4 regions of the Ruegeria sp. AE4 genome follow, and region 4 is predicted to be linked to each of the others. Evidence: riboswitches for the same ligand, from Rfam matches in the RefSeq annotation. Region 4 holds a riboswitch; each other region holds the start of a gene.

Region 1 (7,188 bases), on a different contig from region 4:
TAAAAAACACCGTCGCACCGGGCACTTTGCGTTCATTGAACCCGATAGCGGTGGCATCAAAGCTCTTGCCGTCCAGTTCGAACCGGATGGGATAGCTCTCACCTTGCTTAATGTCGCCCCAGGCTTTGTTGTACACGGCGAAATACCCGCGATTGCCCAACGCGTCGTAACCCAGCCTGACCACCGAGAGATCCTGATACACCGTCTGGATCAGACACCCGTTCCCAAGCGCGGGGTCCATCATAATGTTCCAGCCTTCGACGAAGCCCTTGTCGACCAGTTCCTGCGACAGGGCAGCGGTTGCGGTGAAGGCGGCGAAGGTAAAGGCGAGAAGGCGGGTCAAGTTAAGCACTCCCAACTAAAAAATGTGGTTGGCTGTATCTAACTGTAACTCGGTTTCAGGCAAACAGTATTCTCTGAAACCTAGTCCAGATGCTTCAGCAGTCTCAAAGTACGACAGTTTTGCGCGGCAACTATGCTACAGTGATTGCGTTCAAGAATGTGAGAAACGCTATGACTGCCAACAAAGCGCAGGCGGATTACTGGAGTTCAGCTCCGGGACTTCAGTGGATCAGGTTCGAAGAAGAACTGGACGCTGTTTTTGAAGCGGTGGACCAAGAACTCATCCGGCGAGCGGGTGATATCCATGATGCGGATGTACTTGATGTTGGTTGCGGAACCGGCGCCACGAGCCGTGCTTTTGCGAAAAAGCTGACCCCAAATGGAACACTGACGGCGCTGGATATTTCCAAACCGCTCTTGGAGCACGCTCAAAAGAAAGCTGGAAAACTTACTGTAAAATCAAAGTATTTTTTGATGGACGCGCAACAAGGTGCGATCCCAAGCGCGCCATTTGATCTTGTGATTTCGCGCTTTGGCGTCATGTTCTTTTCCGATCCGAACGCTGCGTTTGCCAATATACGAAAGCACATGCGGGCGCGGGGGCGTTTGATTGTAGCGGCTTGGGCTCCAATGGCAATAAACCCTTGGTTCGATGCTCCGTGCAAAGCGGCAGTTTCACGTTTGGGTCCACCTGATCCTGCTGATCCCAACGCACCGGGACCGCTGGGTTTTCAGGATATCGATTACGTTGTCGATGTGTTGAAAAAAGCAGGATTCAGAAATGTGACAGGAGAAGTTTCGGCGATCACACTAAAACATCAAGGACCGCTCAAAAAAGTTGCTGACTTGGCTTCCAACATAGGACCAGCAGCGCGAATTCTAAAAAAGTATTGTGGAACGGATGCGGATGTCGCGGCAATACAAGAAGCCGTTATGGAAAAATTCAGGGTATTCGAGAAGCCGGAGGGCGTGGGTATTCCCGCAAAGTTAAACTTTTTTGAAGCAGTTAACCCTGGATAAGCTTACAAAAGACAGCCAGGAGACAGACACGTACAGCTGGTGTAACACCCCACGTCAGTCTACAATTCCTTACGCGCCCTGAGCGCCGCCGTGATCGTCCCGTCGTCCAGATAATCCAACTCTCCACCGATGGGCACGCCTTGCGCCAGTGAGGTCAGGCGCACCTGGCCTTCCAGCTGATCGGCGATGTAATGGGCGGTGGTCTGGCCGTCGACAGTGGCGTTCAGGGCAAGGATCACTTCGGTGATCCCTTCGGCCAGGACCCGATCCCTGAGGCGGGGAATGCGCAGCTCGTCCGGGCCGATACCGTCCAGTGCAGACAGTGTGCCACCCAGCACGTGATAGCGGCCTTTGAAGACCCCTGACCGTTCCATCGCCCAAAGGTCGGCGACGTCCTCGACCACGCAGAGTTCGCCGGTCGCTCGGGCCTCGCTATTGCATATGTCACAGATATCCGTGGTGCCCACATTGCCGCAATTCAGGCATTCGCGGGCGGTGACGGCCACTTGCTGCATGGCGTCTGACAGGGGCGTCAGCAGCAGAGCGCGTTTGCGGATCAGGTGCAGCACCGCGCGGCGGGCCGAGCGCGGGCCCAACCCCGGCAGTTTGGCCATCAGGTCGATCAGATTGTCGATTTCGCTGTTCGTGCCCATGGCCTGTCCTGCTTTGCGCCGGAGGGAGCCTCCGGCGGGAGTATTTGGGAAAAGATGAAGCTCAGAACGGTAGCTTGATGTCTTTGGGCAAGCCCATGCTTTCGGTCAGCTTGCCCATCTCTTCCTGTGAACGTTCGGCGGCTTTGGCCTGAGCGTCCTTGATGGCGGCCAGGATCAGGTCTTCGACCACTTCCTTGTCGTCGCCGTTGAAGATCGACGGGTCGATGTCCAGCCCCTTGAGTTCACCCTTGGCTGTGGCCGTTGCCTTGACCAGCCCTGCACCGGATTCGCCGACAACCATCATGTTGTTCAGTTCTTCCTGCATTTCGGTCATCTTGGTTTGCAGGTCTTGTGCGGATTTCATCATCTTGGCCATGTCGCCCAGACCGCCAAGCCCGCCGAGTCCTTTCAGCATCAGTCGTCTCCTGTGTTTCTGTTTGGTTCTAAATACGGACCGCAGGCAGGCGGCACAAGAGGTCTCCCGCCTGTCCAGATCAGAGCGTCGCGGACTGATCATTTATCCGCCCGCATTCCCTCCCTCAGTTGCATGGTGGAGGGGCGTGAGTATGCCGGTTTCTTGAGGCGTGGACCCGCGGGCTTAGGCCTAATCCTCTTCGAACGGGTCCCATTCCTCTTCGACTTCGGGAAGGGCCTCGGTCACAACCTTGGCGGCGCGCTGCTCCGGTGTTTCGATCCGAATGATCTTTGCCTTGGGGAATTGCGTCAGCACGGCCTGAACCAGCGGGTGTTCTTCGGCCTCGGCTTTCAGGGCCAGTTCGGCCCGGTCCCGCACTTCCGCGATGGTCGCGGCATCCCCGTCCGAGACAATGGAGACGGCCCACCGATTGCCGGTCCAGCGTTGCAGGGCAGAGCCCAATCGCGACGCCAGATCCGACGGTGCCTGAGGTGTCTGGGTGAATTCGATCCGGCCAGGCTGGTACGACACAAGGCGCACGCCGCTTTCCACCTCGACAAGCAGTTTCACATCGCGGTTTGTGCGGATCAGTTCCACCACATGCCCGAAGGTTGGATAGCGGGCCAGGGCCGTCTGTGCATCCTGCGCCAGCGCGGCAACCGGTGCGCCACCCGCGCCGCGCGGGGGCGATGTATAGGCAGGCGGCGGGGTCGCGTTGGATTGCGTTGCCACAGTGGCCTGCCGGGACAGTGACATGCCCCCGCCCGGCCCGCCGGGAGGCGAAGGTGGGACGTCTTGCAGCCGTTTGATCAGCTCTTCGGGGCTGGGCAAATCGGCGACATGCGTCAGTCGGATAACAGCCATTTCGGCGGCCATCATCGCGTTGGGCGCGGCAGAGACTTCCTCCAGCGCCTTCAGCAGCATTTGCCACATCCGGGTCAGAACCCGCATCGGCAAGGCCTCGGCCATGTGCTGGCCCCGTGTGCGTTCGTCGGGGGAAACTGTCGGGTCTTCGGCCGCGTCAGGTGTGATCTTTACGACAGACACCCAATGCGTGATTTCGGCCAGATCGCGCAGCACGGCCAGAGGATCTGCACCTTCCGCATATTGACCGCTCAGTTCAGTGAGCGCCCCTGCCGCGTCACCACGCAGGATCATGTCCATCAGGTCCAGAACCCGTCCACGATCGGCCAGACCCAGCATCGCACGGACCTGATCCGCCGTCGTCTCACCGGCTCCGTGCGAGATTGCCTGATCCAGCAGTGAGGTCGCGTCGCGGGCCGATCCTTCTGCGGCGCGGGTGATCAACGCCAGCGCATCGTCGGCGATCTGCGCGCTCTCCGCCCCGGCGATCTTGCGCAGCAGGCCGATCATGTCTTCGGGCTCGATCCGGCGCAGGTCAAAGCGCTGACACCGCGACAGAACCGTGACCGGCACTTTGCGAATCTCGGTGGTCGCGAAGATGAATTTCACATGTGCGGGCGGTTCCTCGAGCGTCTTGAGCAGCGCGTTGAATGCGCTGGTCGAGAGCATGTGAACCTCGTCGATGATGTAGATCTTGTAGCGTGCACTGGCGGCGCGATAGCGGACACTGTCGATGATCTCGCGGATATCGTTGACGCCGGTACGGCTGGCCGCATCCATTTCCATCACATCGACATGGCGACCTTCCATGATTGCGACGCAATGCTCGCACTGACCGCAAGGCTCGGTTGTCGGTCCTCCGGTTCCATCCGGTCCGATGCAGTTCATGCCTTTGGCGATGATCCGCGCCGTGGTGGTTTTTCCCGTTCCGCGAATGCCGGTCATGATAAAGGCCTGCGCAATCCGGTCGGCCTCGAAGGCGTTTTTTAGGGTGCGCACCATAGCATCTTGACCCACCAGGTCGGCAAAGGTTTCCGGGCGGTATTTGCGGGCGAGAACCTGATAGGCGGGGCTTGGCGTGTCTGTCATGTCTTCTCGCTCGGATTCGGTGCTTCGGCACAGCGTAGTGGCGGCGGCACTCCGCGTCCACTGTGGGGCGCGATGATTTTTTGTTTCAGAAACGGGCTGGTTTCCAACTAAACTGGTCCAGCGGATTTAATGACTCATTTCTTAAAGAGTACCTTGGGGGAGGACGCACTTCATGTCGCAGCTGGTCATTTTTGCTCTGCAGGTCGGAGGCGGAACGCTTGCCCTTACTTCAATGCCCGGGCGAGGCGGGGATTACGTCGGCGATCTGGATATGATTGCGGCGTGGAAACCGGGCCTTGTGATTTCAATGACGACGGCTGTTGAAATGCTTCAGGATGGCGCGCAGCACTTTGGCAGCGACATCCAAAGCCGTGCCAGCCGGTGGGTTCACCTGCCGATCGAAGATTTTGGAGCACCGACGCAGGCGGTTCAGAAGGCCTGGCCAGAGGTCAGCGCCACGGCCCGACATGCGCTGTCGGGCGGTGGCCGGGTTCTTGTGCATTGCCGTGGGGGGTGCGGCAGATCCGGGATGATTGTTCTGCGACTGATGGTTGAATGCGGTGAACGCGCCAGCGACGCACTGGACCGCCTGCGGGCCGTGCGCCCCTGCGCTGTCGAAACCGATGCGCAGCTGGCCTGGGCGTCCCGGATCACCCCGGCACAGGTGGAAGTGGGATCAAGCTGACAGCTGATGGGTTGCGTAGCCGGTTTTCCGGGGCCGGATCGTTGAAACCTCGATCATGGCGCAAGGCGGGTTCGCGACAATGCCCGAGGGCAGCGTGCTGAATGTAGGTCCGAAGATCAAATCGGCATAGGCATCAAGGTCCCGAATTGCCGTATCAGGGTGCGCCCCGCAGAAAACGCGAACACTGTCGGATCGCGCTCGGATCGTTGCCATGCACCCTTCCGCGCAATGTGACAGCGCGCTGTTGCCTTCAAATTCGAAATCCTCGCTGGTGGCCGAAACCGCCTGCGCCATGGCTTCGGAAATCGAGCGGGCCAGTCGCGCCAAAGCCGGGCAGGTTTTCCCAGTCCGCTGGCACACAGTAGCGCTGTATTCGTGTGACTTTGTCTTCCAGATCATCCTGCGCCCTCCGCGCGTGGTGGGCTGGATATTGGGGCAGGTGGGACAGCATCTCGCTGTCAGGACCTGCCCGGACACCCCGCCCGAGTTTCGGTTTCAGTTCCGATGGCAGGTCTCCTGACTTGCGGGTCATTGCTCTGCCGACCTTCCCAGCCCGTGGGCCAGTGGTATTTCGGCATTGCTTACCGCTTACAGTTGCGGGGGCAGTCGCGGACTTGGTTGATATCTGTGTGACCAGACAAACCGCACCGTGTTCCCTTTTCATCCCGACCTCTTGTGGGGGCCGGAAACCATCACACAACCGCTAGCGCCTGATCGCGTTCCGAGTCAAGCCGATCTTTAGGCCGGACGTTTGGTCATGCTGGATGCGGTTTACGTTCCGGCTTAGTTTCGTCGGCATCGAAGGCAGGCAAACCATTGTTTCAGCGAAAGCCGGGGATCATGTTGGATACGGAACAGACGGTGTTGATCGAAGATTTCCGCTTTCCGTCAGGGTCCGTGACCTTGTCGGCGCGGCTGTACCGGCCAGTGGGTGAGCCGGAAACCGTTGTCGTACTTAACAGTGCCACGGGTGTGCCGCGTGACTATTATCAACATTTTGCGCGATGGCTGGCTACCAAGCGGGGGATAGCTTGCCTGACCTATGACTATCGGGACTACGGGCTTTCTTTGGTCGGCCGCCTGAAAGACGCAACTGCAACAATGGCGGATTGGGCGTTGATCGACATGCCAGCGGCACGGGCCGAAATGCGCAGGCGGTTTCCAAAGGCGCAGCAGTGGACCATCGGCCATTCCGTCGGTGCGATGCTGGGGCCGGTGCAGCCGGATATCGACCAGATCGACCGAATGATCGGTGTGTGTTCGGGACTGGTGACTTTGAAAGATCACCCATGGCCCTATCGGGGGTTGGCAGGGCTGTTCTGGTATGGCCATGCACCGCTGATGGTGCGGGCACTTGGCTATCTACCCGGCAAAGCAATCGGGTTTGGTTCGGACCTGCCCGCCTCGGTCTACTGGCAATGGCGCAAATGGTGTACAGCCCCTCTTAGCTACGTTCCCGAGATCGGGCAGAATTTGCCTGATGCGCATTGGGGCAGTTCTGGAACACCAGTGGATCTGTTCACGTTCGAAGATGACCAGATGGCTCCGCCCGAGGCGGTTTGGCGCCTTGCTGATTTGTATGGCCCCGAGGCCAGACGCCACCTTCTGAAGCCGGCTGAATTCGGACTGCCGGAAATAGGCCATATCGGAGCATTTGCCCGTCGCAATGCAGCGGTCTGGCCGCGCCTGATCGCCTGATCAGACGCGACGCAGGTTTTCCTAACACCTTGCAGTTATGGCCGTTTGCGAAGCTTCTTGTCCTGCATGACACCGCGCACCATCTTGCCGAACGCCTTGTCCCGCGCCCGCGATTGGGCAACGGTTTCCGAGTTTCGCTGATCTTCACGCCGCAGCTTGCGCCAACGGTCCAGCCGGGTCGGGTCAAGTGCGCCTTCGCCGATTGCGTTCTGCACGGCACAGCCGGGCTCGGTCTCGTGCTGACAATCCGAAAAGCGACAGCTTTGGCCAAGCTCCGTGATGTCCGAGAACACGTTGTCGATCCCGTCCTGAGCGTCCAGCAAACGCAGTGCGCGCATTCCCGGCGTATCGATCAGCCAGCCACCGTTACCCATCCGGTGCAACGCGCGCACCGTTGTCGTGTGTCTGCCCCGTGCGTCGTC
Region 2 (7,188 bases), on a different contig from region 4:
AACCCCTGATTGCGAAGCACATCCACAGTGGGCTGGCTGACCGCAAGGTCCAACGTGGCGATTTTGGCGTCGTTTGCCGCATCTCCCAGAGTGGCTTTTGCCCATTGTCCGATCAGAAGCCCCGCAAGGAAATTGTCGGTGGCAAAGGTCGCGTCGGCCGAGTCGATAGGCTCAAGCGGGGTGTCCAGCGCAATCACCAGCAGCCCGGCATCGCGGGCCTGCTGCACCGCCGGAACGATAGACGACGTATCTGACGCGGTCAGCAGGATACCCTTTGCGCCATCCAGTATGCAGGTTTCGATGGCCTGAACCTGAGTTTCGTGGTCGCCGTCGACTTTGCCGGCAAAGGCCTTCAGCGTCATGCCAAGCTCTTCGGCTTTGGCTGTCGCGCCCTCTCTCATTTTGACAAAGAAAGGGTTGGTATCCGTCTTGGTGATCAGGCAAACGGTTTCACCTTCGGCCATTGCACTGCTTGCCATGGCCGTAACCGCCAGCGCCGTAGCGCCTGCAAGTTTCGCAAGTTTCATCGGTAGTCCTCCCAGTTTTCCCAATGCCCGTCAGGGCATACGTCTGATCGGGCGAAATCCGGCCCGATCGAACGTGAAAACCATCACAAGATTCGAATTTCGAGTCAATAAATAAATCACTCTTATTTATTATTGACAGAAAGGAAGGGTTTCAACATTGTCGTCACGAAGGGGATGGCCGTGTCTGCAAACAACTCTTTGGACAATACCGCTGGCGTACGCGAGCCAGACATGCGCGGCACCAACCAAAGCGGAATGCGGGCCCGAAATGAACGGCTTGTCCTGTCACTGGTCCGGCGCCATCAGGCCCTTGCAAAATCTGAGATCGCGCGGATGACCGGGCTGTCGGCACAGACGGTTTCGGTCATCATGCGCCAGTTGGAAACCGATGGGCTGCTTCTGCGGGGCGAACCGATCCGGGGAAAAGTCGGGCAGCCCTCGGTTCCCATGCGCCTGAATCCGGATGGCGCGTATTTCTTTGGGCTCAAAGTCGGGCGGCGCAGTACCGAGCTGGTGCTGACGGATTTCCTTGGCAATGTCAGGCACCGTGAGCGGCGGACTTATGATTTTCCGACGCCCGAGGCGACACTGAGCTTTTCCAAGGAAAGCCTCGACAAAGTGATGACGTCGCTGTCGCCCGAGGCGCGCAGCCGGATCGCGGGTCTTGGGATTGCGATGCCGTTCTACCTTTGGGACTGGGCGCAGACATTGCAGGTTCCGCAGGAGAAAATGGATCCGTGGCGTGACGCGGACCTGAAAGGCGCACTGGCCTCAAGCTATGACTTGCCGGTATTCCTACAGAACGACGCAACGGCCGCCTGCGGTGCCGAGCTGGTCTTTGGCCCGGCGGAAGGCCCACGAGATTTCCTGTATTTTTATGTGGGCTTCTTCATTGGGGGCGGGGTGGTTCTGAACGGCTCCATCTTTTCGGGGCGGGGAAATGCCGGTGCGCTTGGTCCATTGCCTGTGCCGGACGACGCAGGCGGAGTGAAACCGTTGATAGATGTCGCCAGTCTTTATGTGCTGGAGCGCGCAGTTGGTGGGAATGCCGAAACAGCCGGCTCAATCTGGGAAACGACACAGCATTGGGACATACCGGAAACCCACCTTGAGAACTGGTTGAAACAGGCGGCGCACGGGATCGCACATGCCATCGTCTCGTCTTGCAGCCTGATCGACTTCGAATCTGTCAAGATTGATGGCTGGATGCCCACAGGCATCAAGGCGCGGCTGGTGGAATTGGTCGAGGTCAAGCTATCAGACATGAACCTGACCGGGCTTGAACGGCCCTTGGTGCAGGTGGGGACGGCAGGCCCGGATGCCCGCTCATTGGGGGCGGCCAGTTTGCCATTGTCGGAAAGATACCTGCTCGAAGGGTAGGTTCATTCCCTAAAAACCCTGACCTGCATCCAAAGCGGATCCGTCGGAAAAAGGGCATCGCCCGCTAAACTTTTTGACAGCCAGCGCAATTGATCGTTGACGGATGCCGAAGAAGTCTGGCAAGCCGCTCGGCATGTCCGGTTCCGGGGCGTGCTCTGGAATCAATAGGGAATGCGGTGCGGGCTTTGGCCCAATTCCGCAACTGCACCCGCAACTGTAAGCGGCGAGCAGGGCTGAAGTGCCACTGGTGTTAATCCGGGAAGGCCAGCCCAACGCTTTGACCCGCAAGTCAGGATACCTGCCGGACATGTGCCTTTGACAAGGGCACTCCTAATCGGCGACGGGATGTGCGTCGGAGCAGGATGCTTGAAAAAGCAGCTTAGCTTGGACGTCCCCGCAGTCAAAACGCATCTCGTACCGGGGTTGGTGCGATGGGACAAGGACGACTATTGATGACCAAGCTGCTTTCCGCAGCCGCTGTGGCGATGGCGCTTCCAGCGATGGCAAATGCGCATTTCCTGCTGGAATACACCGCTGACACCATGATCGACGCACCGGGGAATGTTCCGGTCAAGCTGATCTTTTGGCATCCGTTCTCGAACGGGCATGTCATGGATCTGGACAAGCCGCAGGAATTCTACGTGATCCACAACGGTCAGAAAACCGATCTGCTGGATACCCTGGAACCCGTACGTTTCACCGGCGGCGAAAACGAAGGCGCGGCATTCAAGGGTTATGTTCCCGTCAAACGGTCGGGCGACTATGTGTTGGTGACTGTTCCCCAGCCCTATTATGAGGAATCCGAGGATATCTATATCCAGCAGATCGCCAAGGCATTCCTGAACCGCAATGAACTGCCGACCGACTGGATGAACCCGGTGGGCCTGCCGGTTGAGATCATCCCGCTCAACAAACCAACCAACATCATCGCGGGTTCGACGTTTACAGGTCGGGTTATGGCCGAAGGCCAACCGGTTGCGGGTGCCGAGATCGAGATCGAGTACATGGCCGCAGAACCGAACATGGAAAGCGCGGCCGCTTCCGCCCCGTCGGTCTCGCCGATGCCGGGTGGTGCATTGGTCGCAACTTCGGATGATAACGGGTATTTCACGTTTGGCGTTCCAAAAGCCGGATATTGGGGATTTGCCGCACTCGGCGCCGGTCCCGTGACCGAACACAACGGCAAAGAACTCAGCCAGGACGCGGTGATCTGGATCCGCGCCTGGGATTTGGAGTAACCGTAGATGCACATCGTTGACGGAGCCTTGTCCAACCCTGTCGTGATCGGCGGAGCCGTCGCTGCTGCGGGTGGAATTGCCATGGGCCTCAGGTCGCTGGATCTTGATCGCATTCCAACAGCGGGGGTGCTGTCTGCCAGCTTTTTCGTGGCATCGCTGATCCATGTGCCGATTGGCCCTTCGTCAGTGCATCTGATCCTCAACGGAATGGCCGGGCTTTTGTTGGGCTGGGCCGCATTCCCGGCCCTGTTCGTCGGGCTTTTGCTGCAAGCCGTCTTCTTTGGTTTTGGCGGGTTGACGGTATTGGGGATCAACACCCTGAACATCGCGTTGCCCGCGGTTTTGGCCGGGCTGATCTTTGGCCGCCTGATCGCCCATGGCTCACCTCTGCAAGGTGCGATATGGGGCGGGGTCGGCGGTGCCTTTGCCATAGCCGCCACAACCGGCATGGTTGCGTTTTCACTGGCCCTGTCCGGGGATGCATTCCTGCCAGCGGCCAAGCTTGTTTTCTTTGCACATATTCCTGTCATGGCGATCGAGGCGATCCTGACCGGGTTCGCGGTTTTGCTGGCGCGCAAGGTCAAGCCCGAGCTGTTTGTCAAAGGAGCGGCCGCGTGAGGTACCTGGCGATCATTCTGGCGCTGTGCTGCGCACCCGTACCTGCCTTGGCGCATAAGGTCATAGCCGGAGTGTTTGAATCCGGTGACGCCATCGAAGGCGAAATCGGCTTTTCCAACGGCGACATGGCAAGCGATACCGAGGTCATCGTCAACGGCCCGGACGGAGCCGAGCTGGGCCGTATCGTAACAGATGCAGACGGGTTCTTTATCTACACACCAAACGCGCCGGTGGCCCATACTTTCTCTGCAAACCTTGGTGCCGGGCATGTGGCCGAGGTCACCATGCCCGCTGCGGATGTCGCCCGGATCATGGGCGTTGAAGCGGAACCCGACACCGCGCCGACAAACGCACCTGCCCAGACAGCGGCGGTGCTCAGCGATGAACAACAACAGGTCATTGCCAGGGCCGTGCGGGATGAGCTGCGCCCGCTGCGTCGGGAAATCGCCGCCTACCGCGAACAAAATGACCTGCAAACTGTTCTGGGTGGGATCGGATATATCGTCGGTCTGTTTGGTCTGGGCTTTTACTTTGCGGCACGCCGCAAGCTGGCGGCCTGATGGCGCACGTTCTGGGGCAACAGGAAAGCACGCTGGTCAAAGCGGGCGCGCAGCGGCGCGGCGCGATCAACCCGCTTGATCCAAGGATGCGGATCGTCATGGCGGTTGTCTTCGCGGTGGTGACTGTCGCGGTGTCCTCGCTGACGGCGCTGTGCGCGGCTTTGGTGGTGTCCCTTTCGCTTCTTGCCGCGTCGCGTCTGCCCTGGCGGAAAACGTTGAAACGCATGGCCATGATGGATGGGTTCATCCTTTTCATGCTGGTGCTGTTGCCATTCTCCATGCCCGGCGACCCGATGTTCACGCTCTGGGGGTTTCCCGCAAGCTGGCAGGGTTTCTGGAAAGCGGTCGAGATCGCTCTGACGGCCAACGCGGTCATCCTGTCCCTTATGGTGCTGGTCGGCACGATGGAGCCGGTCACTCTTGGCCACGCCCTGCACCGCCTGCGCTGCCCCGAAAAGCTGGTTCACCTTCTGATGTTCACCATCCGCTATATCGAGGTTCTGCGGGAAGAATACCTGCGCCTGCGCGCGGCCATGAAGGTACGCGGATTTCGCCCGGCAACAAACTGGCACACCTATCGCAGCTTTGGCTATCTCGTGGGCATGATGCTGGTGCGCGCGATCGAAAGATCCGAACGCATACTTGATGCGATGAAATGCCGGGGGTTTTCAGGCCGTATGCTGCTGCTTCAGGACTTTGCCCTGACCCGAAGGGACATCGTTTTTGCCGCAGGTCTTGGTGCCCTTTGCGCGGGTCTGATCATACTGGATTTGGCATGACACTGATTGCGCTTGAAGATATCTGCTTTGCCTACCCCGGTCAGCCACCCGTTCTTGACGGTGCCAGCCTCAGCCTGTCCGCCGGTCAACGCCTGTCGCTGACGGGCCCGAACGGGGCGGGAAAATCGACCTTGCTGCGTATCACGCTTGGATTGCAGCGCCCACGGTCCGGCACGGTCACGATCTTTGGTCAGCAAAGGGTGCAAGAGGCCGATTTTCATGACGTACGCCGCCGGGTGGGCCTTGTGTTTCAGGATGCGGATGATCAACTGTTCTGCCCGACCGTCGCCGAGGATATCGCCTTTGGCCCGCTCAACCTGGGCAGAACACGCGACGAAGCGCTAGCCATCGTAGAAAACGTGTTGGGTGATCTGGACCTGATGCATCTGAAGAACCGCATCACCCACAAATTGTCAGGGGGTGAAAAACGGCTGGTTACGCTGGCGACCGTTCTGGCGATGGAGCCCGAGGTTCTGCTGCTTGATGAACCCACCAACGCGCTGGACCCACGGAACGAGGCCCGGCTGCTGGAAATCCTCCGGGGATTGCCGCAAGCGATCCTTCTTGTCAGCCATTCCCCGGCCTTCCGTGCTGAACTGGCACCGGATGCGCTGGATTTGCGAGACGGAAAACTGGTTGCTGTCTGACAGGACCAATCCGGGTTCAGCCCTGCCGCTTCCGGCTCATAAGCCCATATCTGACCGCCCATGCCCGAAACGACAGACGTCTGCGCCGGTCCTGTTTCACCGGGTGTTTTGATTGCGCGCCACCTTTTCGGTTGAACTCGAAAACGTCGATGATGCGCTCGGCGCAACCGCAGGCTTCGCCCATGCCAACTTTGGCAAAGTAGAATTTTTCGAAACGTTCCGGGTTTTGCATGGCGCCCCTCCTGTTCAAGCGTAGCCGCAAAAGCCTAGTGCCGCCAAATCACTTTGCTGCGGCCACAGGGGGCTGCTATGGCGCGGCGAAGGCGCTTCCCGTCCAGACATTGTCCAGTTGATTGAAAACCGGCGAGGTGATGAGCATCTCGGCAGGGTACAGCAATTGCAGCTCATCCGCGAACCGCGTGACGCCGGGTACAAGCCCGGTGATGTTCTGCCACGCGGCCCAGCTGCCGGGATCGGACAGGCCGGTGGGATTGTCGGGATCAGCCGCCTGGTGCCAACCGGCCGCATTCAGGATCGGTGTAAGGGCAAAGCGCGCATCGTTGCTGTCAACCTCGGAACAGGCAGCAGCATCGCATTCCCAGCTTGTCCAGTCTGCCGCCGCGATGGTCCCGGCAATCGGGGCGGCGGCGTCGATAACCCGTGCCAGAACCTCGAACCCGCCACCCGCAGTCGGACGGCTGAGCGACAGGGGGTCGGTGGCCACGGCATGCAGTGCCGCGGTTGGTGCGAGGCTGAGGGTCCGACCGATCAAAGCCAGCTGTGCAATACCGTCGGTCACAGGCCCCGATCCGGCGGCCGGAAGGACCCTGACAGGTGTCAGGATCGGCACCGCGCTGCCACGTATCGCGATTTCCTGCAACGCATTGTCGAAGGCCGGAACGAAATCACTGCGGATCGTGAAGCTCAGCGGGAAACTGGCCTGCTGCGGACCTACGGGCCTTGCACCGTCGCGGGTGATGAAAGACATCGGCGGAACGGCTCCGGGCTGCGGCAGCGAAATCTGCGGTCCCGCGATACCCAAAGCGGCCGCGATCATGCGTGCGCGCTGTTCGGCCTCACCATACTCGCTCAGCAGATTGATATAGCCGCCGATCTCGGTGATGTTGCGCGGCGCAGGGATGCGCGAAGGGGCAATATCGCCCGCAATGGCCAGCCTATGGGCAATCACCTCACGGGCACGCTGGATCGCCGGAGAGTTGGTCGTTTCAAGAATGTTGATGATCGCCTCGGCAAGGCTTTCATCAATTCCCGGTTTGTCCGTCACATTTGTGCTCGTGTCACTCATTGTCGTCCTCCGCAGGGGCGTTCAGGCCATTGAGGAAATCCAGCACCGACTGGCTGCCGGCCTTGGTCGCGCTGCCGTCATCAGCATCCGCATTTGCCTTGGTGAAGGCCCCGAAAAGCTTGGCCAGAAGCAG
Region 3 (7,188 bases), on a different contig from region 4:
ATCAATCAACTCCAGTGTCAGCCGCGCGGTCAAATCGCCCGCCTGATAGAGCGGAGTGACCAGAATATTGCGGCGTACTTCGATGCCGGGTTCCGTATCAAGCAAGTTCAGCGCTGCAAGTTCCACAAGCAACGGCTGGTGGTCGCGCTCATCCACGCCGCGCAGTTGCAGGTTGGCACGATTGGTCAGGTCAATGGTGCCGTTGCCGAACCGTTCAGCCAGTTCGCACAAACCAATAGCCTGCCTGGCACTCAGTCGCGCCAGACGCGGACGGACCCGCACGACCAGCCCGTCGCCTGACATCATCGGGCGATGTGCGCCAGGGCACCAGCCTTGAACGATAGGTGCACTCATCCCAAACCCTCCAAGTCGGCACGGATCGAATTCCGGCGTGTGTTCCAAAGCCCCGCTTCCAGCAATGCACGGAACCTGTCTTGCATGGCCTGATGGGCCTTCGGGTTGGCCTCTTGCAGAAAGGCATCAACGGCCTCATTGCCCAATGTGGCTTCGTGGTAGAGATCAAATAGATGCGGAGCGACGGTTCCGGACAGATGCGCAAAAGAGGCCATGTGATCCAGCGTCGCAGCAATCTCGGCGGCGCCGCGAAAACCATGGCGCTGCATCCCCGCGATCCAGCCAGGGTTGGCAGCACGGGCATGAACGACGCGGCTGATTTCTTCCGGCAGAGTCCGGGCGCGCGGATTATCGGGGTTGGTGTTGTCCAGATGGTAAAGCTGCGCGGATCCGCCGACGAATTTCTTGGCGGCGGCAAAACCGGCCTCATGCGTGGCATAATCGTTGGCCAGCAGCAGGTCAGTTTCCGTCAGATCCTGGAGGTGAACAAAACTGTCGGCATTGGCGACACGATCCGTGATTCCCTCTTTGTCTTGCGCAACGTGCTCACCTTCCAGCGCGTACGAGCTGGCCTCCAGCCATGCCTCCCCGGCTTGGGTGCGCGCTTCGTCCGTATAGGTCTCGGACAGATGGGTCATGTTCAGGCCGTAACTGCCGGGTGCCGGGCCAAACACCCGCGCAGCCGGGGCGTGACCGGCATAGGGGTTCCAGTCGGTCGCTTCATCACGCTCTGACAAAGCCCGGACCGCCTGACCATAAAGGGCTGACAACGTAGGGAACACATCGCGAAACAAGCCTGAAACCCGCAGGGTGACGTCCAGGCGCGGGCGGCTCAGGTCGGTGATGGGCAGCACTTCGATACCCGAAACCCGCTCGGACCCCTTGTCCCAAACCGGCTTTACACCCAGCAGGTGCAGGGCCATGGCGAATTCTTCGCCCGCCGTGCGCATGGTGGCCGATCCCCACAGATCGACAATCAGCCCTTTCGGGTAATCGCCTTCCTCCTGCAAGTGTCGCCGTACCAGTTCCTCGGCCAGTTTCACACCTTGCGCGTAGGCTGCGCGGGTGGGCACAGACCGAGGATCGGTGGTAAACAGGTTTCGCCCGGTCGGCAGCACGTCAGAGCGGCCCCGATAGGGCGAGCCGGACGGGCCAGCCTCGATCCGCTTGCCGGCCAGCGCATTGATCAGGGCCTTGCGTTCGGCATGGGCGGATGGGGCTGGGTCGAAACTGCCGGTCACATCCGGGACACGCCCATAGACGTGCAGCCCGTCGCCAAACTGACTTTCCTTGATATCGCAGACAAAGCGGTCGATGCGGGTGATTGCTTCGGCGGTGCTGGTGGCCTGGTTCAGGCCCAGATCGTGCTCCAGCCCAATGGCTTGCGCCTCATCCCGGATATCTTCCTGCAACCGGTCACGGCGTCTGGGGTCAAGGCCGTCCGCGTTTGAGAACTCGTCCAGCAGGGCTTCCAGTCGCACCATCCGGTCAGGCGTTCCGCTTTCTTTCATGGGGGGCGGGATGTGGCCCAGGGTCACCGCGCCGATCCGGCGCTTGGCCTGCGCGGCCTCACCTGGGTCGTTGACGATGAACGGGTAGATCACCGGCAGGTCACGGATCAGCGCCTCGGGCCAGCAGTCTGCTGATAGGGCGACCGATTTGCCGGGCAGCCATTCCAGTGTGCCATGCGCACCGATATGGATCAGCGCGTCCGCGCCAAGACCTTTGCGCAGCCACAAATAGAAGGCGACATAGCTATGGCGCGGGGTACGCGAAAGGTCGTGATAGTCGTCATCACGCAGTTCGGGTGTTCCGCGCTCTGGTTGCAGTGCGACCAGCGCCTTGCCGCGTCGCAAAGCCGTGAAGTGAAACGCACCCTGAGTGAAAGTTGGGTCTTGCTCAGGATTGCCCCATACGGTGTGCAGATCGGTGCGCAGGGTTTGGGGCAATTCAGCGAGTGCGCTCAGATAATCCTCAAGCGGCCACGATATCCGGGCGTCCAAGAGTGCGTCGGCAACCGGATCGCCAGCCGCGATGTCGTAGCCTTCACCGCAAAGATCAGACAGCATCGCCTCAGCCGAGGCCAGCGCGTCGAGACCAACCGCATGGGCCATTTGCCAGTCTTTGCCGGGATATGTGGACAGTACCAACGCGGGGATCTGGTCTGCCTTGGGTTTGTCATTCAGGGCAAGCCAGCCCGATACCCGATCGATGATCGCCTCGATCCGGTCCGACTCGGCCCGATGCGCAAAACGCGAGTATTCCAAATGCGGATCGCGCTTGCCCGGTTCTTTGAAAGAGACAACGCCTGCCGATATTCGCCCGTCCACTTCGGGCAATACCACATGCATGGCGAGGTCGGCGGGTGACAGGCCGCGTTCGGCCTCCGCCCAGGCCTTGCGTCGCGAGGTGGCGAGAGCGACCTGAAACACCGGCACATCCGCTGCGTCCAGAGGCGACGTGCCGGACGCGCCCTTGCCCGAGAATGAAGTGGCGTTGATGATCGCCGACGGTCGCAAGGCGACGACCTGTTCCCTGAGCCAGTCGGCAGCGGCTGGGGTCTTGAGCGACGGGGCAAACAGACCCACCGCCTGAAGCCCGCGGGCGCGCAGGCTGCGGATCAGGGCCGCGACCGGGGCGGTGTCTGCGGATGTCAGATACGCGCGATAAAAGGTGACAAGGATGCGTTTCGTATCGCTCTGGAATGCGGAACCCACCGGGACGACACCCTGATCTGGACACCACGCACCGCATTCGGGCAGGGTTTTCGCGCCCATCACTGGCCCGGCATAAAGCCCTGCTGCCAAGGCCATCTGGGCCAATGCGGCCTGCGCGGCGACTTCGCCGCCGGTGTCACACAGATGTGCCAGCCGCCTCAGGGTCGAGAGGGGCAGGGTCGAATACTCATCCAACCGAGTGTCTTCACGCCCATCCGCCGGTAAAACGGCTAACGCGATGCCTTTGGCTTGCGCCAGTGCCAGAACCTGTTGCAGCCCGTAAGACCAATAGGGCACGCCACCTATCAGACGGATCAGGATGCCCTTTGCGCCCTCAAGTGTCTGTTCGACATAGGTATCGACGGACAGAGGGTGCTTCAGCGCCGCAAGATTGGCCAGCCGCATCGTGGGCATCCGCCCCTCAGGCCCGCCGCCGCGATGCCAGCCCGCCGCGAAAGCGCCCAGGTCACTGTCGGAAAAGGACAGCACAACCAGATCACCCGGGCTTTGGCCCAGATCGGTTGGGGTCTCGGTTTCCTCGAGCCCGTGGCTTTCGCGAAAGACGACGTGCATGACTTACTCGGCAACCTCGGTCACACCCACGAGGATATCACGGATTTCGGCTTCTTTGATGTCGTCATGCTCGGCAATCACGACCAGGCGCGAGCGGCGCTCTTCACCGGGCTCCCACGGGCGGTCGTATTGGTGACGAACCCGCGCGCCGACAGCCTGAACCAGCAGGCGCATCGGTTTGCCAGCGACGGCGGCATAGCCTTTGACGCGCAGGATATTCAGCTCAGTCGCAAGACGTTCGATTCTGGCTACCAGTTCCGCAGGGTCGGTCTGTTCCGGCAACTCGACGATGATGCTCTCGAAATCGTCATGCTCATGATCGTGATGGCCATCGTGATGTGACGGGCGCGCGTCCATGTCATCTTCGGCGGCAGCCTCAAGGCCAAGCACGACACGTACGTCGACGACACCCTCTGCAACCTCGACGACGGGAAGCGGGCGCGGCGCCTCGGTGGCGATGATCTGTTTGGCTTTCGCGACACCTTCGGGACCTGCCAGATCGGGCTTGGTCAGCAGGATGATATCCGCGCACGAGATTTGATCTTCGAACACCTCGGACAAGGGTGTTTCGTGATCGATCGAGTCATCAGCCAGCCGTTGGGCATCCACCGCTTCAACGTTCGGAGCAAAGCGACCGGCGGCCACAGCCTCGGCATCGGCCAGCGCAATCACGCCATCAACGGTGATTTTCGAACGGATATCAGGCCAATCAAATGCTTTCAGCAGCGGTTTGGGCAGTGCAAGGCCGGATGTTTCGATCAGGATGTGATCCGGGCGCGGTTCCAGCGCCATCAGCGCCTCGATGGTCGGGATGAAATCGTCGGCCACGGTGCAGCAGATGCAGCCGTTTGCCAGTTCCATGATGTTTTCCGCAGGGCATTCCGGAATCGCGCAGGACTTCAGGATGTCGCCATCAACACCCACATCGCCAAACTCGTTAACAACAATCGCAAGGCGCTTGCCCTGCGGGTTCTGCATCAGATGGCGCACCAGCGTGGTTTTGCCCGAGCCCAGAAAGCCGGTGATCACAGTGACGGGGAGTTTTTCAAGGTTCGACATGATCTCAGGCTCCAATCGGGGGAATGCGCGAGGCGCAGTTTTTGCGGAAATGTTCAGGGCGGTCGCGCCATTTCACCAGACCATCGCCTGTGGCCAGATACTTAGTCGCGCCATCGATGATGACATCGACGTGATCGATTTCGTTCAGATTCTCGTAAACAAAGGTCCAGCGATCCGGCCCGCCCCGAAGCACGATGGAACAACCCTGATCGCAGTTCGAAAGGCATTCGACCGGTTTCAGAATGATGCCATCCGGCAAGGCAGCCTGTTCCAGGGCCTTGTGCAACAATGTGCCGGGTCGCTCAGCGTCATCCTCGACGGGCAGACCCCGGCGGCAAGTCGTGCAGACCAGTAGCTCTACCGGTGCGTTCTCGGTCATGTCTCTCATCCCCCCAAATCCTCTTCGCGGGGGACGGGGTTTCATGCGGGCACCACGTCTGCACATGGACCCGACACCGGAACACCCCGCCCGGTTTCAACTTCGGGTGTTGGCAGGTCTCCCGGCTTACGGATGCCAGAGCGGTCGCTCTGTCGGATGTCCCGCCTTCCCGGCACAGGCCAGTGGCATTGGGCATCCTCTCCGGTCACGGTCGCGGGGGCGGCTGCGCTTGGCGGATGAACCGTTGACGCATTCCCTTTTCATCGGCTGTCGCCGACACCAACGAAAGGGACATGCGGCACCGCTGACCCGCTTGTCAAGCGGTTCGCGCGCAACAAATAAGCCAAGGAGAAAAAAGCGACCTGTAGGCGTCGTTCGGCGGCATGAAGAATGTGTTCGGTATGTGGTCGCATGACGGGAAAACGACGAACTTGGAGATGCGTCATATGAAAGTGGGATTTATCGGTCTGGGTAACGTAGGCGGAAAGCTTTCGGGATCCCTTTTGCGCAACGGCATTGATCTGACTGTGCATGACCTGAACGCGGATCTGGTGGCCGAGTTTGTCGCCAAAGGTGCAAAGGCGGCTGAGGGGCCCGCCCAGTTGATGCGCGATTGCGATGCGGTGATCACCTGTCTGCCGTCTCCGGCAGCATCAGACGCAGTCATGCAGGAGATGTTGCCCGAAGTGGGCCCCGGCAAGATCTGGATGGAGATGTCGACCACGGACGAGGCCGAAGTCAAACGCCTGGGAGCCGTAGTCATATCGCGCGGCGGTGCGGCCGTCGATTGCCCGGTTTCTGGCGGGTGCCACCGTGCCGCGACAGGCAATATCTCGATCTTTGCGGGCTGTGACCGGGAAACGTTTGAACGAATTCTGCCGTTCCTGACGACAATGGGTCGTCGGGTTTTGCACACCGGCGAACTGGGCTCGGCCTCGGTGCTGAAAGTGATGACCAATTATCTTGCCACCGCCAACCTGATCACCTGCGCCGAAGCACTGGTTACGGCAAAGGCTGCGGGGATGGATCTGAACACGACCTATGAGGCGATCAAAATCTCGTCCGGCACGTCCTTCGTGCACGAAACCGAAAGTCAGGTCATCTTGAACGGGTCGCGCGATATTTCCTTCACCATGGATCTGGTGAAGAAGGATATCGGTCTGTTTCAGGAGGTCGCCGACCGCGCCGGGGTGCCGCTGGAAATAAACCCGGTGATGATCAACATCTTTAACGATGGTATCGCACGCTATGGCGAACGCGAGCTTTCACCAAATATTATCAAGCGGCTGGAAGAGGCAACCGGCCTGGATATCACCGCCCCGGGCTTCCCTGCCGAAATGACGGATGATGAGCCGGAGGAGCCGGGATACGAGGTTGTGCCACAAGGGCGCGCCTGAACGTAAGGCACATACCAGACAAAATCGCGCCCCGTGAATGAGCAGGGGTAGGCAGGTGTTCCGAAAAACACGCCATATCTGGCCCGCAATTCGACAGAATCGCGGGCCTTGAACGTCTTGAAATACCGAGCGTCGCACGCGTGCACTGCGGGGTTAAGTCAGCGATTAGGATGTAGTTGGAGGCGAGTACCGGAATCGAGACTTCTTAGTAAAATACAATAAAAACAACGTGTTGAATTTTCTGTATCCTCCAGAGGATGCGCCTTATATCCTCCAAACTACCTGCGGAAGTTCGGGTTAATGCCTTCGGTGACAACCCCGCGTAAGTCCAATAGGCTCAAAGAGTACGACCAAAGCGGGAGTAGGTGAGGTGGACCAAGCGCAGTTCGATCAGATGATCGCCAAGATGAACGCTGAGACCACGAGGCTCATCGATGAGACCGCTAAGATCAATAGCAGAAATCCTTATGCTGAGATGGCGATTGGCTCTGAGGTGACGCTGGCCATTGTCGTTATTCTAGGTTTGGTCACCTAACCTCAATCTTTGGGTTGTCGCACAACTGCTTTCTTACCGGTGATTGACTCGATGAGTCTCCTGCTGTGAGAGGCTATTTGATTACTGTTTCCCGCAGCATACTCGTTGAACTGCCTTACGTGATCGGGGGGTTCTTTAGGCATTATGGACGTGTCGCGGTTTGCTGCCGCTCCT
Region 4 (7,188 bases):
AAGGCGTCCAGTGCTCTGGCGTGAAAGCGGCAAATGAGCCAACCGACAAGGGCCACCGGAATGGCCAGATACACATCCGGCCAGCGCACGCCGCTGAGGTTTCCCATCAGCCAGAACATGATCCCGCGCGCCTGATCGGCATTGGCGGATTTGGCGATGATGAAGGCCGTCAGCGCATTGAACAACTGAGACCCGGCAATTCCCGCCAGGACGATCTGTGCCGTCGCAACCCGTCCGCCCCCTGCGCCAGCGGCTCGGGCCAGCAACGCGACAAAACCAAAAGCCAAAAGCGCGCCATTGAACGCGCCAAAAGACAGCGACAAAGCCCCCCCACCCAAACCAGCGATGGTTACAGCCACGGCACCCGTCGAGGCCCCGGCAGAAATGCCCAAAATGTAAGGGTCGGCCAACGGGTTTCGCAGCAAAGCCTGCAACACGACCCCTGCGACAGCCAGACCGGCACCGCAGGACGCAGCGACCAGAGCGCGAGGAATCCGGTAGCTCCAGATAATACCCTGATCAATTGGGTCGACAGGAAAGTCCGCTCCGGCCAGCTTGTTGGCCAGAACGGAGAGAACCAAATCGGGCGACAGAGAGGTTTCCCCGATCATCGCGCCCGCAAGAACCGCCGCAATCAACAATGGCACGGTAAGGCACGCAGCCTTGAAACCCTGCCGTAAGATTGCGGCGACCTCGTTCACAGGTTGTTTCCGATGGTATCCAGCTTCTCGGCCAGATCCTCCAGCGCCGGGATTGCGCGGATGGTGGCGTCCATGGCCTGCGCATCCATAATGACGATCCGGTCATTCTTGACCGCATCCATCTGGCTGGTCACCGGATCAGTGCGCAGGAACTCCAGCTTTTTCAGGTAGTCGTCCGCAGCAAAGCGACGGCGGTCCATCTTGGCGATAACAATCACCGTCGGATTGGCCTTGGCAATGGTTTCCCAGCCCACTGTTGGCCATTCTTCATCCGTCTCGACGACGTTGCGGATACCCAATTTACTCATCATGTATCCCGGTGCGCCTTTCTGTCCGGCCACAAACGGGTCGCTTTCCATTTCAGGAGAGGAAAACCAGAATACGGCTGACACATCGTCCAGCTTCACGGTTTGCGCCTTGGCGACGGCTGCGGCTTCGCGGGCCTTGTACTCGGCAACCAGGTCCGTGCCGCGTTCGGATACATCAAAGGCTGCCGCCAGTTCTTCGATACCCTGATACAGCGTATCGGTCGAGAACGCTTGCAGGCGGGTGCCATCGCCGCCGACTGTATTGTCTTTGCCGATGCAATCTGCAGGCATTACGTACGTTGGAATGCCCAGTTCGTGAAATTGCTCACGCGTGGCGACGATGCCCTCGGGTCCGACATGCCACTCATATTGCGCTGCGACCAGTCCCGGCCGCTTGGCAACAACGCTTTCAAAGCTGGGATCATTGTCTGCCAGACGCTCTACCTTGGCATTCACCTCGGCATATTCAGGCAGCACCTCGTTGAACCAGACCGAGGTTCCAAGAACCTGCTCGCCCAGACCCAGCGCATAAAGCACCTCGGTCGCGGCTTGGCCGACCGTGACTGACGACGTCACTGGCGCGTCAAACGTGACCGAGTGACCGCAGTTTTCGATAGTTAGGGGAAAGTTTCCTTCGGAGGCAGCGCTGGTAGCCAGCAAGGAAAGGCCAATCAGGCCAGTGCGTAGAAACATGACAATCGATCTCCATGTGTCAATGACCAGAGAACGGGTGAATGGGCATTTACCGAAGCAACAGACGCTTTACTGCCTGCCGTGAGCGCAGGGTAGAAAATAGACCGCCCGGCGCGTTTCTTCGGCAACCTCCCCGGACAACCCCGCCCGGTGTGTTTCGGTTTCATACCGGCAGGTCTCCTGACTGACGGGTCTTTGTCTGTCCTGTCTTCCCAGACCAAAATGGCCCAGTGACGGAAATGGACAGCGCTCGCCGCCTACAGTTGCGGGGGCAGTTCCGGTTGGCACCAAAAGGCACCTCGGATTCCCTCTTAGCCACATCGGGACCGGTAAAACGCGGGTACCTTAACACTTACCCTGCGGCAAGAAAAAACTCCGGGGTCTTTCCTATTTTCTCGCAAGAGCATGCACCTGCGCGTCTCAACATGGCGCTGATATCAGAAAAGCCGCTGAGAACGCGCCAAAATCCGGACCTAGATTCATAGTGTGTGATATTAGGGAAAATCATGGCTGGGGTGGTAGGATTCGAACCTACGATACACGGTACCAAAAACCGCTGCCTTACCACTTGGCTACACCCCAACGGTGAGCGGCTATCTACGATTGTTGATGGCAGGGTTCAAGAGCGTTTTGCAAAAAAAACGAGCGCCGTAAAATTTTTTTGAGGGCCTCTCATTTGGTGTCGATCAACACCGCTCCGGAACGGTTGCCTTCCTGTACCATCGCATGGGCGGCAGCGCATTCTTCCAGTGTAAAGACCTTATGTACGGGGCAGATCAATGCGCCATCAGCCAGTGCCTTGTGGAGTGTCTTTATTGCGGCGGCGCGCAAGTCTACGGGCAGCAGGTAGATCAGGACCGCCTCGAGTGTCACTGCCTTGAACATCATGGGTCCAAAGGGAAAGACGGGTGTCATATTCCGGGCAGATCCATATGCGTTGATACGGCCGTTTTCGGCGATGACGGCAATGTTGGTGTCAAGGTTCTGTCCAAATTCGACATCGACGATTCGACCAATTGCACGTCCATCATTTGCGTCGAGAATCTGATCCGAAAGGTGTTCACCGGAGTAGTCGAGAACGACATCTGCACCAGCTGCCTTGACCCGGTCAAAGCTGCGGGTGCTGGCCGTTGCGATCACTTTGGCTCCGGCCCATTTGGCAAGCTGGACAGCCAGATACCCGACAGTACCCGCCCCACCATGGATCAAAATGGTTTGCCCGCGCGGCGTGCCGCCCGAGAACACTGCGTGGCTTGCGGTAAGGCCCGGAATTCCAAGAATCGCTCCGGTTTCAAGTGACACCGTCTCGGGCAGTTCTACAGCCTGAGATTCAGGCAGGGTGATGTGGCTGGCAGCTGTACCGAACGCGCGTTGCCATTGCCCGTTCCAAATCCACACGCGCTGACCAATCCGCGTCGCGGGTACGCCATCGCCAACCGCTGTGATGACTCCAGCCCCGTCGCTGTGCGGAACGATCAGCGGAAACGGAGGTTCTGTGACACCCGGTCGGGTTCCCGCGCGGGCCTTGACGTCCGAGGGATTTACGCCGGAATAAGACAACTCGACCGTGACTTCACCCGGTCCAGGCGGAACTGGGGGAATATCCTGTATGCGCAAGACATCGACAGCGTCTCCGAAGGCTGAATAGGTGACTGCGCGCATAGGGTCCTCCGTTTAGGTCGAGTTAAGCGGCGATTGGGCCGGTAACTCAAACAGCTTGTCGCGCTTTTTCGGGGCGATGCGCAACCGCGGATACCGGAAATTGTCTTTCGCCTATTCCCGAATTTCGGAAGAATCGACGCCCCAAAGGTTCGATTTCAGTGTCCAGCCACGGTATCCGCCGGCGGTGATCCTGCACCAGTCCAGCGAACAGGCTCCAAGGCGCGCCACCACTCCGGTCTCGAAATGGGCATTCACGGGCGAGGTCGGGTCGGGGCGGGCATAAACAGGCAGCATCTCGGATTCGATCAGCACCGTTCGGACGCCAGACAACAAGGCATAGTGAACCCAGCCACCCGCGCCGTCGCGGTCTTGGACCTTGCGCCAGTTGCCGTATTCGGCAGTGACCTGCAGCGGCATGCCACGCCTTTTGAATACCCAATCGATTCGGTGGGTTAGGGATGGTCCGCGTCGCACGTTCCCTTCGGCTGCCTTCATCGACACATATCGGGGCAGGGGCAGGTTGGTGACCGATCCGCGTTTGACTTCGGCATGTGCGGCGCAGGCACCGAACATGACCAGAAATGCGGAAACTACCGCCAGAGATCGGCGTTTTACCGGTCGAATACCACTCACTGACTGCCCGCTCTTATGCCTGTTGATCCGGTTTTGAAAAAAGGTCGACTCAATGCCATTGGGGTTCTTGTGCCCCGCCTTATCCTGCGCCACGATGCCATGGCGCGCGTCCGTTTGCAAAGCAGTGGGAGAGCCGAGGTGCCAAGAGAACGTTTAAGTGTTGTCGTTACGCGACGGTTGCCTGAGGCAGTAGAAACCCGGTTAAGCGAATTGTTTGACGTGCGCCTGCGCGACGACGACACCCCAATGACGCGTGAAGAATTAGTAGCAGCGGTGCAGGATGCCGATGTTCTGGTGCCTACGGTGACCGATACCATTGATGGCGGGCTATTGGGTCAGGCAGGTGAAAAACTGCGGCTGATCGCCAATTACGGGGCCGGTGTCGACAATATCGATGTGGCGACGGCGCGGCAGCGCGGCATATTGGTGTCCAACACGCCCGGTGTGCTGACCGACGACACGGCAGATATGACCATGGCCCTGATTCTCGCTGTCACACGGCGCATTCCCGAAGGGTTGAGCGTCATGCAGCAAGGCGACTGGACCGGGTGGGCCCCCACCGCGTTTCTGGGTGGTCGCATTGGCGGGCGGCGTTTGGGTATTCTGGGCATGGGCCGGATCGGACAGGCTGTGGCCCGCCGCGCCAAGGCGTTTGGTATGCAGATCCATTATCACAACCGCCGCAGATTGCGCCCAGAGATTGAGCAAGAACTAGAGGCGACCTATTGGGAAAGCCTGGATCAGATGGTGGCGCGTATGGATGTGATATCTATCAACTGCCCATCGACACCGTCTACCTTCCACCTGATGAACGCGCGCCGCCTAAAGCTGATGAAACCCTCGGCAGTGATCGTGAATACTTCGCGGGGTGAGGTTATTGACGAGAACGCTTTGACCCGGATGATCCGCGCGGGGGAAATTGCGGGCGCGGGGCTGGATGTCTACGAACAGGGAACCGGTGTGAACCCGCGCTTGCGGCAGTTGCCGAACGTGGTTCTACTGCCGCATATGGGGTCGGCCACGCTGGAGGGCCGGGTTGAGATGGGTGAAAAAGTCATCATCAACATCAAAACCTTCGAAGATGGCCACCGCCCACCGGATCAGGTTGTGCCTGCGATGCTCTGACGCGTCGGAAAGGATCATGGATGGACGTGTTTGAAGGGGGATGCCGTTGTGGAAAACTGCGCGTCACGGCTTCGGGTTGTCCTCTTCGCGTCGGGATTTGCCATTGTCTGGACTGCCGCAAACACCACGGCGCGTTGTTTTATGCGGCGGCTATTTTTCCGGCGGATGCGGTTAAGATCACCGGAAATGTGAAAGGTTATTCCGACCGGTACTTTTGCCCTGATTGCGGATCTCCGGTATTTGCCCGAAGCGGTGCCGAAGTCGAAGTGCATCTGGGCTGTCTTGACGCGCCTGACCAATTCATACCGACATATGAATGCTGGACCAAACGACGCGAGGCGTGGCTACCCGAATTTGCCGAGACAACCCGCTATGATCAGGATCGTCGCGCCGAAGAAACCGAACCGTAGGGGAAATGGCGAAACTTCGCTGTGATAACACGCTGCCATGCCTGATCGTTGCAGAGGGGGCAAAATCCTTACAGGATTGAAAATAAAGATTGTATTGGAGGGTTAGAACAGATGAGACATGTTTCAGCACTGCTGCTTACTACCGCACTTGCTATTTCGACACCGGGGTTCGCGCAGGAAACAGCCGATGCCGTTGCACCCGAAGCCGCGACAGAAGGGCAGGTTCAGGCGATGACCGACGAGGTTATTGCGGCCCTCGAAGCCAAGCTTGAGGGAGTCCCGGTCACATCCGAAAACTGGATGATAGCTGCGGCCAATCCGCTGGCGGTCGAGGCCGGGGCCAAAGTGCTGCGCGCGGGCGGGTCTGCCGCGGATGCGATGGTTGCCGTGCAGGTCGTGCTGGGGCTGGTCGAGCCGCAATCTTCTGGTCTGGGCGGGGGTGCGTTTCTGGTTTGGTACGACGCGGCCAGCGGGCAGATGACAACGCTGGACGGGCGCGAAACGGCCCCCCTTGCCGCTACCCCGACGCTGTTTCAGGATGAAAACGGCGAGCCGCTGAAATTCTTCGATGCGGTGGTGGGCGGATTGTCGGTGGGTACACCGGGTACGCCTGCACTGCTGGAAGAGGCGCATCGAAGATGGGGGCGCGCGTCTTGGCCCGGACTGTTTGCCGACGGAATCCGATTGGCGGATGAAGGGTTTCTGGTTTCCCCGCGTCTGGCCAGCCTTGTAGAAAACGATGCTGACCGCCTGTCGCGCTTTCCCGAAACAGCCGCATATTTCCTGCCTGACGGTCAGCCGTTGCAGCAGGGGCAGCGGTTGATGAACCCGGATTATGCCGAAACATTGCGCGTGCTGGCCAGCGATGGCGCTGCCGGTTTTTACGGAGGTGAGATCGCTGCGGATATCGTGCGAACTGTTCGCAATGCCCCAGGAAATCCCGGCGTTCTTGCAGGGGTGGATTTGGCGCTCTACCAGGTGATCGAACGTGAACCGGTCTGTGCCGAATACCGCGCCTACGAGGTTTGCGGCATGGGCCCGCCGTCGTCGGGTGCGCTGACCGTCGGGCAGATTCTGGGGATGTTGAACAGCTATGATCTTGCAGCAATGGGCGCTGAGAGCGCCGAGGCATGGCGCCTGATCGGCGATGCTTCGCGCCTCGCCTTTGCGGATCGTGGGCGGTACATGGCCGATAGCGATTTCATACCCATGCCCACCAAGGGGCTGGTTGATCCGGGTTATTTGACCCAGCGGGCGGCATTGCTGGAAGGCGAAATGGCCTTGTCCGAGGTCGCACCGGGCCAACCGGAATTTGACCATGCTTTGATTTGGGCAGACGACGTGTCGCTGGAGCTGCCGTCAACCTCGCATATCTCGATCGTGGACAGCTATGGCAATGTGCTGTCGATGACGACGACGATCGAGAATGGTTTTGGGTCGCGCCTGATGACAAACGGGTTCCTGCTGAACAACGAGCTTACTGATTTCTCGTTCAAGACACACAGCGACGGTGTGCCGATTGCCAACCGGCTGGAGCCTGGCAAGCGTCCGCGCTCATCCATGAGCCCGACTATCGTGTTGCAGGATGGCGAGCCGGTTCTGGCTATCGGGTCTCCGGGCGGCAGCCGGATTATCGGCTATGTCGCCAAGTCCATC

What was found. A riboswitch is a leader RNA that binds a small molecule or an ion and turns the genes downstream of it on or off. The one in region 4 is predicted to bind cobalamin.
Region 1: it holds a riboswitch for cobalamin, as region 4 does, so the genes downstream of both, ACR0EK_RS17940 (hypothetical protein) here and ACR0EK_RS05070 (ABC transporter substrate-binding protein) in region 4, are expected to answer to the same signal.
Region 2: it holds a riboswitch for cobalamin, as region 4 does, so the genes downstream of both, ACR0EK_RS19335 (DUF4198 domain-containing protein) here and ACR0EK_RS05070 (ABC transporter substrate-binding protein) in region 4, are expected to answer to the same signal.
Region 3: it holds a riboswitch for cobalamin, as region 4 does, so the genes downstream of both, ACR0EK_RS17105 (DUF1636 family protein) here and ACR0EK_RS05070 (ABC transporter substrate-binding protein) in region 4, are expected to answer to the same signal.

The regions. Positions count from the first base shown of each region.
Region 1 is NZ_JBQFZK010000020.1:5,295-12,482, forward strand. Features, by position in the region: gene ACR0EK_RS17910 (hypothetical protein) at 1-343, opposite strand, end outside; gene ACR0EK_RS17915 (class I SAM-dependent methyltransferase) at 514-1,362, shown strand; gene recR (recombination mediator RecR) at 1,422-2,015, opposite strand; gene ACR0EK_RS17925 (YbaB/EbfC family nucleoid-associated protein) at 2,077-2,430, opposite strand; gene ACR0EK_RS17930 (DNA polymerase III subunit gamma/tau) at 2,620-4,383, opposite strand; gene ACR0EK_RS17935 (protein-tyrosine phosphatase family protein) at 4,556-5,068, shown strand; gene ACR0EK_RS17940 (hypothetical protein) at 5,060-5,467, opposite strand; cobalamin riboswitch at 5,558-5,776, opposite strand; gene ACR0EK_RS17945 (alpha/beta hydrolase family protein) at 5,909-6,766, shown strand; gene rsgA (ribosome small subunit-dependent GTPase A) at 6,802-7,188, opposite strand, start outside.
Region 2 is NZ_JBQFZK010000026.1:14,128-21,315, forward strand. Features, by position in the region: gene ACR0EK_RS19325 (substrate-binding domain-containing protein) at 1-527, opposite strand, end outside; gene ACR0EK_RS19330 (ROK family transcriptional regulator) at 702-1,907, shown strand; cobalamin riboswitch at 2,029-2,227, shown strand; gene ACR0EK_RS19335 (DUF4198 domain-containing protein) at 2,360-3,145, shown strand; gene cbiM (cobalt transporter CbiM) at 3,152-3,763, shown strand; gene ACR0EK_RS19345 (cobalt ABC transporter permease) at 3,760-4,323, shown strand; gene cbiQ (cobalt ECF transporter T component CbiQ) at 4,323-5,102, shown strand; gene ACR0EK_RS19355 (energy-coupling factor ABC transporter ATP-binding protein) at 5,099-5,749, shown strand; gene ACR0EK_RS19360 (hypothetical protein) at 5,766-5,981, opposite strand; gene ACR0EK_RS19365 (hypothetical protein) at 6,057-7,055, opposite strand; gene ACR0EK_RS19370 (hypothetical protein) at 7,048-7,188, opposite strand, start outside.
Region 3 is NZ_JBQFZK010000017.1:62,596-69,783, forward strand. Features, by position in the region: gene ACR0EK_RS17090 (cobalamin biosynthesis protein CobG) at 1-354, opposite strand, end outside; gene cobN (cobaltochelatase subunit CobN) at 351-3,644, opposite strand; gene cobW (cobalamin biosynthesis protein CobW) at 3,648-4,703, opposite strand; gene ACR0EK_RS17105 (DUF1636 family protein) at 4,708-5,082, opposite strand; cobalamin riboswitch at 5,177-5,381, opposite strand; gene ACR0EK_RS17110 (NAD(P)-dependent oxidoreductase) at 5,484-6,479, shown strand; gene ACR0EK_RS17115 (hypothetical protein) at 6,850-7,014, shown strand.
Region 4 is NZ_JBQFZK010000002.1:169,652-176,839, forward strand. Features, by position in the region: gene ACR0EK_RS05065 (FecCD family ABC transporter permease) at 1-683, opposite strand, end outside; gene ACR0EK_RS05070 (ABC transporter substrate-binding protein) at 698-1,702, opposite strand; cobalamin riboswitch at 1,856-2,048, opposite strand; tRNA gene ACR0EK_RS05075 (tRNA-Gln) at 2,210-2,284, opposite strand; gene ACR0EK_RS05080 (NADPH:quinone reductase) at 2,375-3,364, opposite strand; gene ACR0EK_RS05085 (SH3 domain-containing protein) at 3,476-3,937, opposite strand; gene ACR0EK_RS05090 (2-hydroxyacid dehydrogenase) at 4,136-5,122, shown strand; gene ACR0EK_RS05095 (GFA family protein) at 5,143-5,532, shown strand; gene ggt (gamma-glutamyltransferase) at 5,644-7,188, shown strand, end outside.